DNA from 2 places in the Kribbella sp. DT2 genome. Region 2 is predicted to be linked to the other one. Evidence: riboswitches for the same ligand, from Rfam matches in the RefSeq annotation. Region 2 holds a riboswitch; the other holds the start of a gene.
The links. Region 2 has a riboswitch for cobalamin ahead of ACLQ2O_RS35265 (ribonucleoside-diphosphate reductase subunit alpha). Riboswitches for the same ligand answer to the same signal wherever they lie in the genome.

Region 1: linked by a shared signal. The riboswitch ahead of ACLQ2O_RS03755 (CbtB domain-containing protein) and the one ahead of ACLQ2O_RS35265 (ribonucleoside-diphosphate reductase subunit alpha) in region 2 are both predicted to bind cobalamin.

Annotation. Positions count from the first base shown of each region.
Region 1 is NZ_JBNCLH010000001.1:779,798-784,659, reverse strand. Features, by position in the region: gene ACLQ2O_RS03775 (VOC family protein) at 1-350, shown strand, start outside; gene ACLQ2O_RS03770 (hypothetical protein) at 380-760, opposite strand; gene ACLQ2O_RS03765 (histidine phosphatase family protein) at 914-1,474, opposite strand; gene ACLQ2O_RS03760 (CbtA family protein) at 1,471-2,238, opposite strand; gene ACLQ2O_RS03755 (CbtB domain-containing protein) at 2,304-2,501, opposite strand; cobalamin riboswitch at 2,535-2,670, opposite strand; gene ACLQ2O_RS03750 (LysE family translocator) at 2,752-3,390, shown strand; gene ACLQ2O_RS03745 (MFS transporter) at 3,387-4,745, opposite strand; gene ACLQ2O_RS03740 (DUF1304 domain-containing protein) at 4,792-4,862, opposite strand, start outside.
Region 2 is NZ_JBNCLH010000010.1:232,038-236,899, reverse strand. Features, by position in the region: gene ACLQ2O_RS35265 (ribonucleoside-diphosphate reductase subunit alpha) at 1-2,363, opposite strand, end outside; cobalamin riboswitch at 2,495-2,651, opposite strand; gene ACLQ2O_RS35260 (DinB family protein) at 2,710-3,291, opposite strand; gene ACLQ2O_RS35255 (class I SAM-dependent methyltransferase) at 3,613-4,524, shown strand; gene ACLQ2O_RS35250 (TetR/AcrR family transcriptional regulator) at 4,613-4,862, shown strand, end outside.

The DNA of each region.
Region 1 (4,862 bases), on a different contig from region 2:
TCGACGCGGCCGACCCCTGGGGGCTGGCCGGCTTCTGGTTGCAGGTGTTCGACGTGGAGCGGCCGGACGACGACCACCCCGACGACCCGTACGCCGCGGTGAACACCGAGACCGTCAAGCTGCTGTTCGAGCGCAACAACGACCCGAAGCGGGCCAAGAACCGGGTGCACCTCGACCTGGAGCCCGACATCCCGCGCGACCAGGAGGTCGAGCGGCTGGTCGCACTGGGCGCGACGGTCGAGCACGACCACCGCGAGCCGAACGGCCTGGGCTTCGTGGTGATGCTCGACCCCGCCGGCAACGAGTTCTGCGTGCTCCGCTCGGCTGCCGAGCGCGCGGCGACTAGCTAGTCGCCGGCTGGCTCGGCGGCCGGCTCTGACTAGCTGACGATCTCCGGAGTCTGGCCGGAGAGGGTGACGCGCCAATCGCCGTCCCAGCCGTGCACGACGATGCCGTAGCCGTCGCGGCTCGCCGAGGCCCGGTGGTGCCCGCTCTCGACCGGCTGGACCTCCGCCTGCCAGCCGCGCTCGGTCAGCGTCGCCACAGCCGCCTCCACCTGGCCCACTGGGTCGACCACGGCCGGGTCGCCGTTCTCCACGGTGATCAGGCAGACCGACTGCGGCCCGTCGCCGTCCTCCAGCACGTGAGGGTTCACCGGGCCCACGTCGTGCGTGACGACGCCCTGCTGTCCCGGTACGGCGGCCGCCGCCACTGCGAGCAGCTCCTCGCGCAGGAGATCACGGGCCTCGGTCAGCGTCATCGGGTAGGTCCTTCCGGTTGTCTGGTGACGCCCGGGCGCGGCGCACGCCGTACCCGGGCTCCGTCGTTCACTCGGCCCCGGGCAGCTCGTCGAAGCTCATCGTCTGGGCGTTGGGATGCTGTGGCGAACGACGAACCGCGTCGAACCGGTTTGTCAGTGCAAGTTGAGTGACCAGGACGTGGCGTGTGCGGAAAGACCCACGGTCGCCAGCGGGCGGACGTCGACGTGCCGGAGCGACTCGGCCGGGGCCTCCAGCGCGTAGAGCACAGCCGCGCGGACCACCGCCGGGTGAACCACAGCAACGACCGTACGCCGGTCCGCATGGCCCGGGTCCTCGGTCAGGTCGCCCAGCCAGTCCGCAACCCGGGCGATCAGGTCGTTGGCCGACTCCCCGCCCGGCGGAGCCGTGTGGGGACGCTCCAGCCACGCCGAGACCGCCGCGGTCTCCGTGGCCAGCAGCTCCTCCAGGTCACGCCCGGTCCAGTCGCCGTACTCGCGGTCGCGCAGTGCGCCGACCACCACCGGCTGCAGGCCGATCGCCTCAGCAGTCAGGATCGCCGCCGGCTCCGGGCCGCAGTACGTCGTACCGGCGTCGACCCGCAGGTCGCGGGCCGCCTCCAGGCTGGCCTGGTCCGGCGCGGGCTCTCCACCGAGTACGAGCCCGCGCAGACCAGGCGTCAGCGCGTGCGCGACGAGCGTCAGGGTTGTCGTCACGCGGCGACGGTCTCCTTGGTGACCTTGGAGTTACAATCCACCAACGCAGCGTAACCGAATCCCAGCACGGTCCACAGCACCGCCTGCGTGCCGAGCGAGGCGAACCGGAACTGCCACAGCAGCGTCGCCGGGAACGACCCGGGCACCTCGTTGATCGACGGCAGGATGAGGTACGCCGCGACGATGGTCACCCCGAAGGCACCGCCGCCGGCTGCGAGCCGGATCCAGGGCGCGTCGCCGAAGCGCTGCGCCCAGCGGGACGCCGCGACCCCGGCCCAGACCGCGAGCAGGCCGATCACGAGCGTCAGCAGGTAGGTCACGGTGCGCTTGGTGATCGTTTCCGGGTCCCCGACGGCCGGCGGGTTCGGTGGGTACTTGAGGAACGGCACCAGCACGATCCCGACGAAGCCCGCCGCGGCCAGGCCGAGGGAGGCGTAGGAGTCGCCGTCGGTGCGGAGCCGGCGGCGGAGCAGCGCGAAACCGACGGCGAAGATGCCACCGAGCGCTACGCCGTACAGGCTGGTGGCGAGGAAGAGCCCGAAGCGCTGGCCGTCGCGGCTGACCAGCGGCGCCTCCTCTTCGGCGGCGGGGGCTTCAGCGGCGGGTTCCTCGCCGTGGGTGTGCGCGGCGCCGCCGGCCTCCTCGATCGCGATCGCGGCGTCGATGTGCGGTTCGCCCATCACGTACGCGAAGGTTCCGGCCAGCAGGCCGGCGAAGAGGCCGACGATCAGCCCGCGCACCAGGAGATTTCCGAAAGTACGCATGACGGTCCTGTCAGTTGTTCAAGCCCGAGCGGGTCGGGAACGGGGAGCGGAGAAACCGCAGGACGTCAGTGGCAGGGCACGCCGAGCAGGTGCCGGCCGTCGTGCATCAACTCGTGCAGGTACATGCCGGACTGCGAGATCGCGCCCTGGTCGAAGGCGACCAGGTAGGCCAGCATCAGCAGCACGCCGATGGTGAGCAGGGCGACCGCGAGCAGACGCGGGGAAACAGCCGGTACGGCGACCGAGCGGGCAGGAGCAGGCATCTGAGACCTCCTGGGGAATTGCGCGTCCCCATTGGAAAGGCTGCTGGTGCCCGAGCGTCCTGACTCACGAGCAGCTGCTCGCTCACAGTGGCGCGGCCGTACCGGTCTCTCACCGGTTTCCCTCATGGCACCGCAGGTTGACCTTTGAACGGTAGCGGCAGGGTTCGTGACGGGTCAACGGACGGCGGCGCGGCGGGTGATCTTCCCCACCTGTCGCGCCCGGCTCCCGCCTGACACCTAGCCTGACTGCATGCCGTCCACTCATCATCTGGTGGCCTTCGCCGTCACCGCGCTGATCGTCATCGTCGTACCGGGTCCGAGCGTGCTGTTCATCGTCGGCCGCGCGCTGGCCGTCGGCCGCCGTGAAGCGATGCTGACGATGCTCGGCAACACCCTCGGCGCCGCGTTCCTGCTGGTCGCCGTCTCGCTCGGGCTCGGGACGCTGATCGCGGCGAGCGCGATCGCGCTGACCGCGGTGAAGCTGGCCGGAGCGGCGTACCTGATCTACCTCGGCATCCACGCCTTCCGCACCCGCAAGTCCTTGGCGTCGGCCCTGGGCGCCGAGGCGCGACCGGCGAACACCCGCCGCGTCCTCCGCCAGGGCTTCCTGGTCGGCGTGACCAACGCGAAGACGGCGGTCTTCTTCGCCGCCGTCCTCCCGCAGTTCGTCGACCCCGCGGCCGGCGCGGCCACGCTGCAGATCCTGCTGCTGGGCCTGGTCTTCATCGCGATCGCCCTGCTCTCGGACACGGTCTGGGCGGTGGCCGCCGGCTCGGCCCGGGACTGGTTCGCCCGATCGCCCCGCCGCCTGGAGTTGGTCGGCGGCGCCGGCGGCCTGATGATCGTCGGCCTCGGCGCGAGCATCGCGGTCAGCGGCTCGAAGGACTAGTACACCCTTGTACGGCGGGCGGCCAGGACGCCGAGCAGGGCCAGCGCGGCGGGCAGCCCGAAGGCGGTCAGGAAGGCCGTCGTCGGCGAGTGCGGCTCGATGGCCGCGAAGAGTGAGCCGCCGATCGCCAGGACCGTTGCTGTCAGCAACGAGTCGCTGAGCTGCAGGGCCGAGCTGTTCGCGCCTTGCTGCTCGAGCGTGGAGTACTCGAGGACCAGCACCGACACGGTCGGGAACACCGTTCCCATGCCCAGTCCGGCGAGCGCCCAGCCGAGGATGCCGACGACCACCGGTACCCGGTCGTCGAGCGTCGCGGCCGCGATCGCGATGCCGAGCAGCAACGAGACCATGCCCGCCTGCAGGAACACGTGGTGCTCGAACGGCTGGTTCGGCCGACCCCGGTACCACGACGCCGCGGTCCAGCTCAGCGCGCTGACGGTCAGCACCAGGCCGGCGAACGCCGGCGACAGCCCGCGCTCCCGAGTCAGCATCAGCGGCAGGAACACCTCAGCGCCGAAGCCGGCCGCCGCGACCAGCCCGCGCAGCGCGATCACCGACGGCAGCCCGGCGCGGATCGTGAACGTCCCCTTCGGCAGCAGTTTCGGCGCGAACACGACCACCGCGGCCAGACCGACCGCGATCAGGATCAGCTGGACGGCCCCGTGCTGCTGACCGCCGTAGTGCAGCAGTCCGACGCCGAGCGCGGCGCCAACGGCGTACCAGGCCCGCTGGCTCCAGAGCTTCCCTGAGCGCGTCACGTGCTCACCCTTGGAGAGCCCCGGCCGCATGATCAGCGCCGCCGGAACAGCCAGGACCGGTACGGCGAGGAAGACGATCCGCCAGTTGGCGTGCTCGACGATCAGCCCGGCGATCGCGGGGCCGACCAGCGACGGGACGACCCACCCGGTCGCGAACGCGGCGAAGATCCGCGGCCTGAGCTCGGCCGGGTAGAGGTGCCCGACGACGACGTACAGGGCGACCGTGAGCAGACCGGCGCCGAACCCCTGGATCACCCGCCCGACGACCAGGACCTCCATCGTCGGCGCGAGACCGGCGATCACCAGGCCGGCCAGGAACCAGCCGGTGCCGTGCCAGAGCGGGCGAGTCGGGCCCTTGAGGTCCGACCAGGTGCCGGAGACAACCATCGCGACGACGCCCGAGGCGAGCGGTCCGCCGAAAGCCAGCGCGTACAGCGACAGGCCGTCGAGGGCCTGCGCGACGGTCGGCATCGCGGTCGTCACGGCGAGGGACTCGAACGCGACGAGCGTGATCAGCGCGACCATCCCGACGGTCAGCGCACGGTACTGCGGGGCGAGAACTCCGGGCGGGCGAGGCGCCGCGATCGACGTGGTCATGCCGAGAACTCTCTGACTTCAAGCACACTTGAAGTCAACTGCTCGGCTACAGAACAGCGGCCAGCACCAGCGCGAGGATCGGCGGCACCGCCTGGATCGCGGCGGACTTGGCCATCC
Region 2 (4,862 bases):
GACATGTTCGACTTCACGAACAGGTTGCTGTACGTCGGTTCGATCGACTGGCTGACCCCGCAGATGTTGGAGATCGTCGCGGTCGGCGCGATCGCTAGCACGTTGGAGTTGCGCATGCCGTCCTTCAGCACCTTCGCGCGCAGCGCCTCCCAGTCGAGCGTCCGGCCGGTGTCCAGCTGGACGTCGCCGTTGCGCGCCGTCCGCAGCAGCTCGAGCGAGTCGATCGGCAGGACGCCCTGGCTCCATAGCGAACCGTCGTACGTCTGGTACGTCCCGCGCTCGGCGGCCAGTTCGGTCGAGGCCTCGATCGCGTGGTAGCTGATCGCCTCCATCGAGACGTCGGCGAACTCGACGGAGGCGTCGGACGAGTACGGGATGCGCAGCGCGAACAGCGCGTCGGCGAAGCCCATCAGGCCGAGGCCGACCGGGCGGTGCCGCTGGTTGGCCCGCTCCGACTCCGGCGTGGTGTAGAAGTTCACGTCGATCACGTTGTCGAGCATCCGGACCGCGGTCTTCACCGTGTCGCGCAGCAGGTCCGCGTCCAGACCGGTCTCGGTCAGATGGGCAACCAGGTTGACCGAGCCGAGGTTGCAGACGGCGGTCTCGTCGACGGTCGTGTTCAGCGTGATCTCGGTGCACAGGTTCGAGGAGTGCACCACGCCGTCGTGCTGCTGCGGGGAGCGCAGGTTGCAGGCGTCCTTGAAGGTGATCCACGGGTGGCCGGTCTCGAACAGCACGGTCAACATCCGGCGCCACAGGTCGACCGCCTTGACCCGCCGGAACACCCGGATCTCACCACGGTCGGCAGCGGCCTCGTAGTTCTCGTACGCCGTCCTGAACGCCGCGCCGTACAGGTCGTGCAGGTCCGGGACCTCGTCGGGGGAGAACAGCGTCCAGTCGCCACCGGCCTCGACCCGCTGCAGGAACAGGTCGGGCACCCAGTTCGCGGTGTTCATGTCATGGGTCCGGCGGCGCTCGTCGCCGGTGTTCTTGCGCAGGTCGAGGAACTCCTCGATGTCCATGTGCCAGGTCTCGAGGTACGCACAGACCGCGCCCTTCCGTTTTCCGCCTTGATTGACTGCTACAGCAGTGTCGTTGGCGATCTTCAGGAACGGGACGACGCCCTGGGACTCGCCGTTCGTACCGCGGATCTTGGCGCCGATGCCGCGGACCGGGGTCCAGTCGTTGCCCAGGCCGCCGGAGTACTTGGCCAGGAGCGCGTTGTTGCGGATGCCGGCGAAGATGCCGGACAGGTCGTCGTCGACCGTGGTCAGGAAGCACGACGACAGCTGCGGCCGCGTCGTACCGGAGTTGAACAGGGTCGGCGTCGACGACATGAAGCGGAACGAGCTGAGCAGCTCGTAGAACTCCAGCGCCCGGGTCTCCCGGTCGTCCTCCTTGAGCGCCATGCCCATCGCGACCCGCAGGTAGAACGCCTGCGGCAGCTCGAACCGGACCTTGTCGATGTGCAGCAGGTACCGGTCGTAGAGGGTCTGCAGGCCGAGGAACGCGAAGTCCAGGTCGCGCTCGGGCCTGATCGCCGCGGCCAGCCGGGCGAGGTCGAAGGTGGCCAGCTCGGGGTCGAGCAGCCCGGCCTCGATCCCGGTGCTGAGGTAGCGCGGGAAGTACTCGGCGTACGCCGTGCTCATGTCGGCCTGGGTCGCCTGCCGGGGCTCGCCGTGCACACGGCCGAGCGTCTCGCGACGGATCTGGTCGAGCAGCAGGCGCGCGGCGGCCTGGCTGTACTGCGGCTCGGTCTCGACGTACGAGCGGGCGGCCATCACCAGGGCGAGCTCGACCTCGTGCTGGGCGATGCCGTCGTAGCAGGAGCTGAGCGTCTCGTCGAGGATCTGCTCGGGGTCGACGGCGTCCAGACCGGCGGCCGCCTCGGCGATCACCAGCCGGAGACGGGCGACGTCCAGTGGCGCTCTGCTACCGTCGGCGCTACGGAAAGTGATGACCGGTGTCTCGGTCACGCCGGTCGGGTCGGACGGCGTCCGGGCTTTGGTGCGCTCTTCGCGGTACAGCACGTAGGCGCGGGCGACCTGATGCTCTCCCGCGCGCATCAGAGCCAGCTCGACCTGGTCCTGGATGTCCTCGACCTGAACGCTGCGCCGTGCGTCGCCGCGGCTGGTCAGCGCCGTCACGACGCGGGCGGTCAGGTCGGTCACCAGGTCACGGACCCGGTGACTGGTGCCGGCCTCGGCGCCCTCGACGGCCAGGAAGGCCTTGCTCACGGCGACCGCGATCTTGGTCGGGTCGAATGCGGTGCTGGTGCCGTCACGGCGGACGACGGTCAGCTGGGACGCCGACGGGTCGGGCACGGTGCCCGATGCGGGCGGCGACGACGAAACGATGGTCACAGGCGCTCTCTCCACGCGAGTTCCGGGGGACCATGACCTGGGGAAGAGCGCGCGACGCAGGGCAGCACGGCGAGTACGGCCGCCTTGACGCCCACCGACCCACCCACGAGGTCTCGGACCAACGCGTACCGGCGGTACGCGCACCGGTGGCAGGTACTCGGACTCGCGGACGACCTGTCCGCTCACCGTTGCGGGGCAGTTCCGGACTCGCACCGGATTCCCCTGTTGCCTCGGCCCGGCCGCGCTTGGTCGCGTCACCCGGGCAGAACCACCAGCACGCAGAACACTAGCGGTAGACCCCGACATGTAGTGCCTCGACGCGCCGCGTGTCGCACATCTAGTGGTTTCAGGCGGCCAGCGCATGGAGGTCCCGTAGCGTCATGATCTCCGATCCGTGATGGATCAGCTCCCGGTTGAGCCGCAGGACGACGTGGCCGAAGGGCTCCGCGGCGTCCAGTTCGGTGGCCTGGCTGAGACCGACCGTCATCACCTGCTCCTCGTCCAGCGCGGCGATCGAGTCCTGCCACGCGTCGACCCAGTGGGTCAGCCAGGCGACCGCGTCCTGGGCGTTCCCGTGCAGCGTGATGTCCGTGCGGCCCTGGATCCGCTCGCCGAAGGTCCACTCCCAGCGCTCGAAGAACGTCTCGGTCAGGTGCGCGATCAGCCAGGCGATCGTCCGCGGCCCGCGATGGTCCGGCTCGTCCGGCCACTGCGCCACCCACTCACCCGATCCGAGCGACCGGAAGCGGCCGGCATGCCGTCGCCGTACGACGGTCAGCGCCTCCGCGCTCGGTCTCCAGAAGTACTCGTCGTCGGTCAGTGCCGCCAGCCGCTGGGCCAGCACCATCCAGCTGAAACCGAGCTGGCCCCGCACCATCGCCATCGCCGACGGTCGCTCCAGAATGTCCCAGTCGAACGGTTCCGGCATCACAGATCCTCACGCTCCCCGATTCCCCGCGGTTTGTTCTTGCTTCGAACATGTGTTCGAATTGTGGTCGAGAGAACGCCGGAAAGTCAATCAGCACAGCGTGTCGGTGCTGGTGCTTCCGGTGGTCGACTGTTAATGCGAGCGCGACCGGGGAGCTGGTGTGGAGTGAGACCCAAACGTGATTACTCAGCGTGGCCGACGGGAGTAGAGTCACGCTGGGTGAGCAGCGCTGGGGGAACGCTCTCGGGAGGGTCCGGGGGCGCGGTAACTGCTCGCGGGACTGCTTCCGAGGGGGAAACGCGTGACGCCGGGTGAGTCGAGATGAGCCTGAGTGGTGATGCCTGGACCTGGGCCTGGAGAGACTGGGAGGACGAGGACCGGGCCAGGCGACAGAAGGAGAAGCCGGTGGCGCTGGACGCGGACGAGCTGACGCAGGTGGCGGCCAACGAGGCGGACTGGGACGCGCGGGCGCCGCTGCACGCCGCGAGCAAGTTCTACGAACGGCCGGCGGACTTCTGGTTCGCCGACTACGAGTGGGCCGACCTGGGGGAGCTGGGTGGCCGTGACGTCGTCCATCTGCAGTGCCATCTGGGGACGGAGACGATCGCCTTCGCTCAGCGGGGTGCGCGGACGGCCGGGCTGGACCTGTCGGCGCGGTCGCTCGACGAGGCTCGCCGGCTGGCGACGGAGGCCGGGGTCGAGATCGACTACGTGCACGCCAATGTGTACGACGCGGTCGAGGCGCTGGGGGACCGGCGGTTCGACGTCGTGTACACCGGCAAGGGCGCCCTCTGCTACCTGCCGGACCTGCCGAAGTGGGCCGAGGTTGTCACCGGTCTGCTCAAGCCTGGTGGGTCCGTCTACATCGTCGAGTTCCATCCGCTGCTGAACTCGTTGCGCCCGGTCGGGTTGCCTGGTGAGTCCGACGAGTTGGTGCTGCGCAACGACTATCTGGAGGGCCGGGGCGCGATCGCGCACGAGTCGACGGTCACTTATACCGGCGACGAGGTCCCGGGACGCAATACCAGTTACGAGTGGATGCACGGGCTGGGTGAGGTGGTCACCACGTTGTCCGCGGCTGGATTGCGGATCGACAGTTTGCGCGAGTCCGAGGTGCTGCAGTGGCCGCGCTGGCCGTCGATGGTCCAGACCCCGGAAGGCTGGTGGCGCCTGCCGGACGATGCGCCACGGATCCCGTTGCTGTTCGCGCTGAAGGCGACCAAGCCGGCCTGATCTGATCCCGCTCCGGAGGCGGGCTGGGTGGAGCTCCCTCGAAAGGCTTCTGGCACGGCGTGCTAGCACGGTGTGCTAGTTTGCTGGTGTGGCGGAGCAGCGGGAGCGGATCTTGGCGGCTGCGGCGCGGGTGACGGGGGAGAGCGGGCTGGAGAAGGTGTCCGTCCGGGCGGTCGCGGGGGCTGCGGGCATTGGAATGGGGACGCTGCGGCACTACTTCCCGACGCAGCGGGACCTGCATGACGCGCTCGTACGGCGACTGCTGGACGATCAGCTCGACGACTTCGCGATCGCCGATGCGCGGCTTGATGCGGGGGACCGGCTGGTGCGGTGCATGG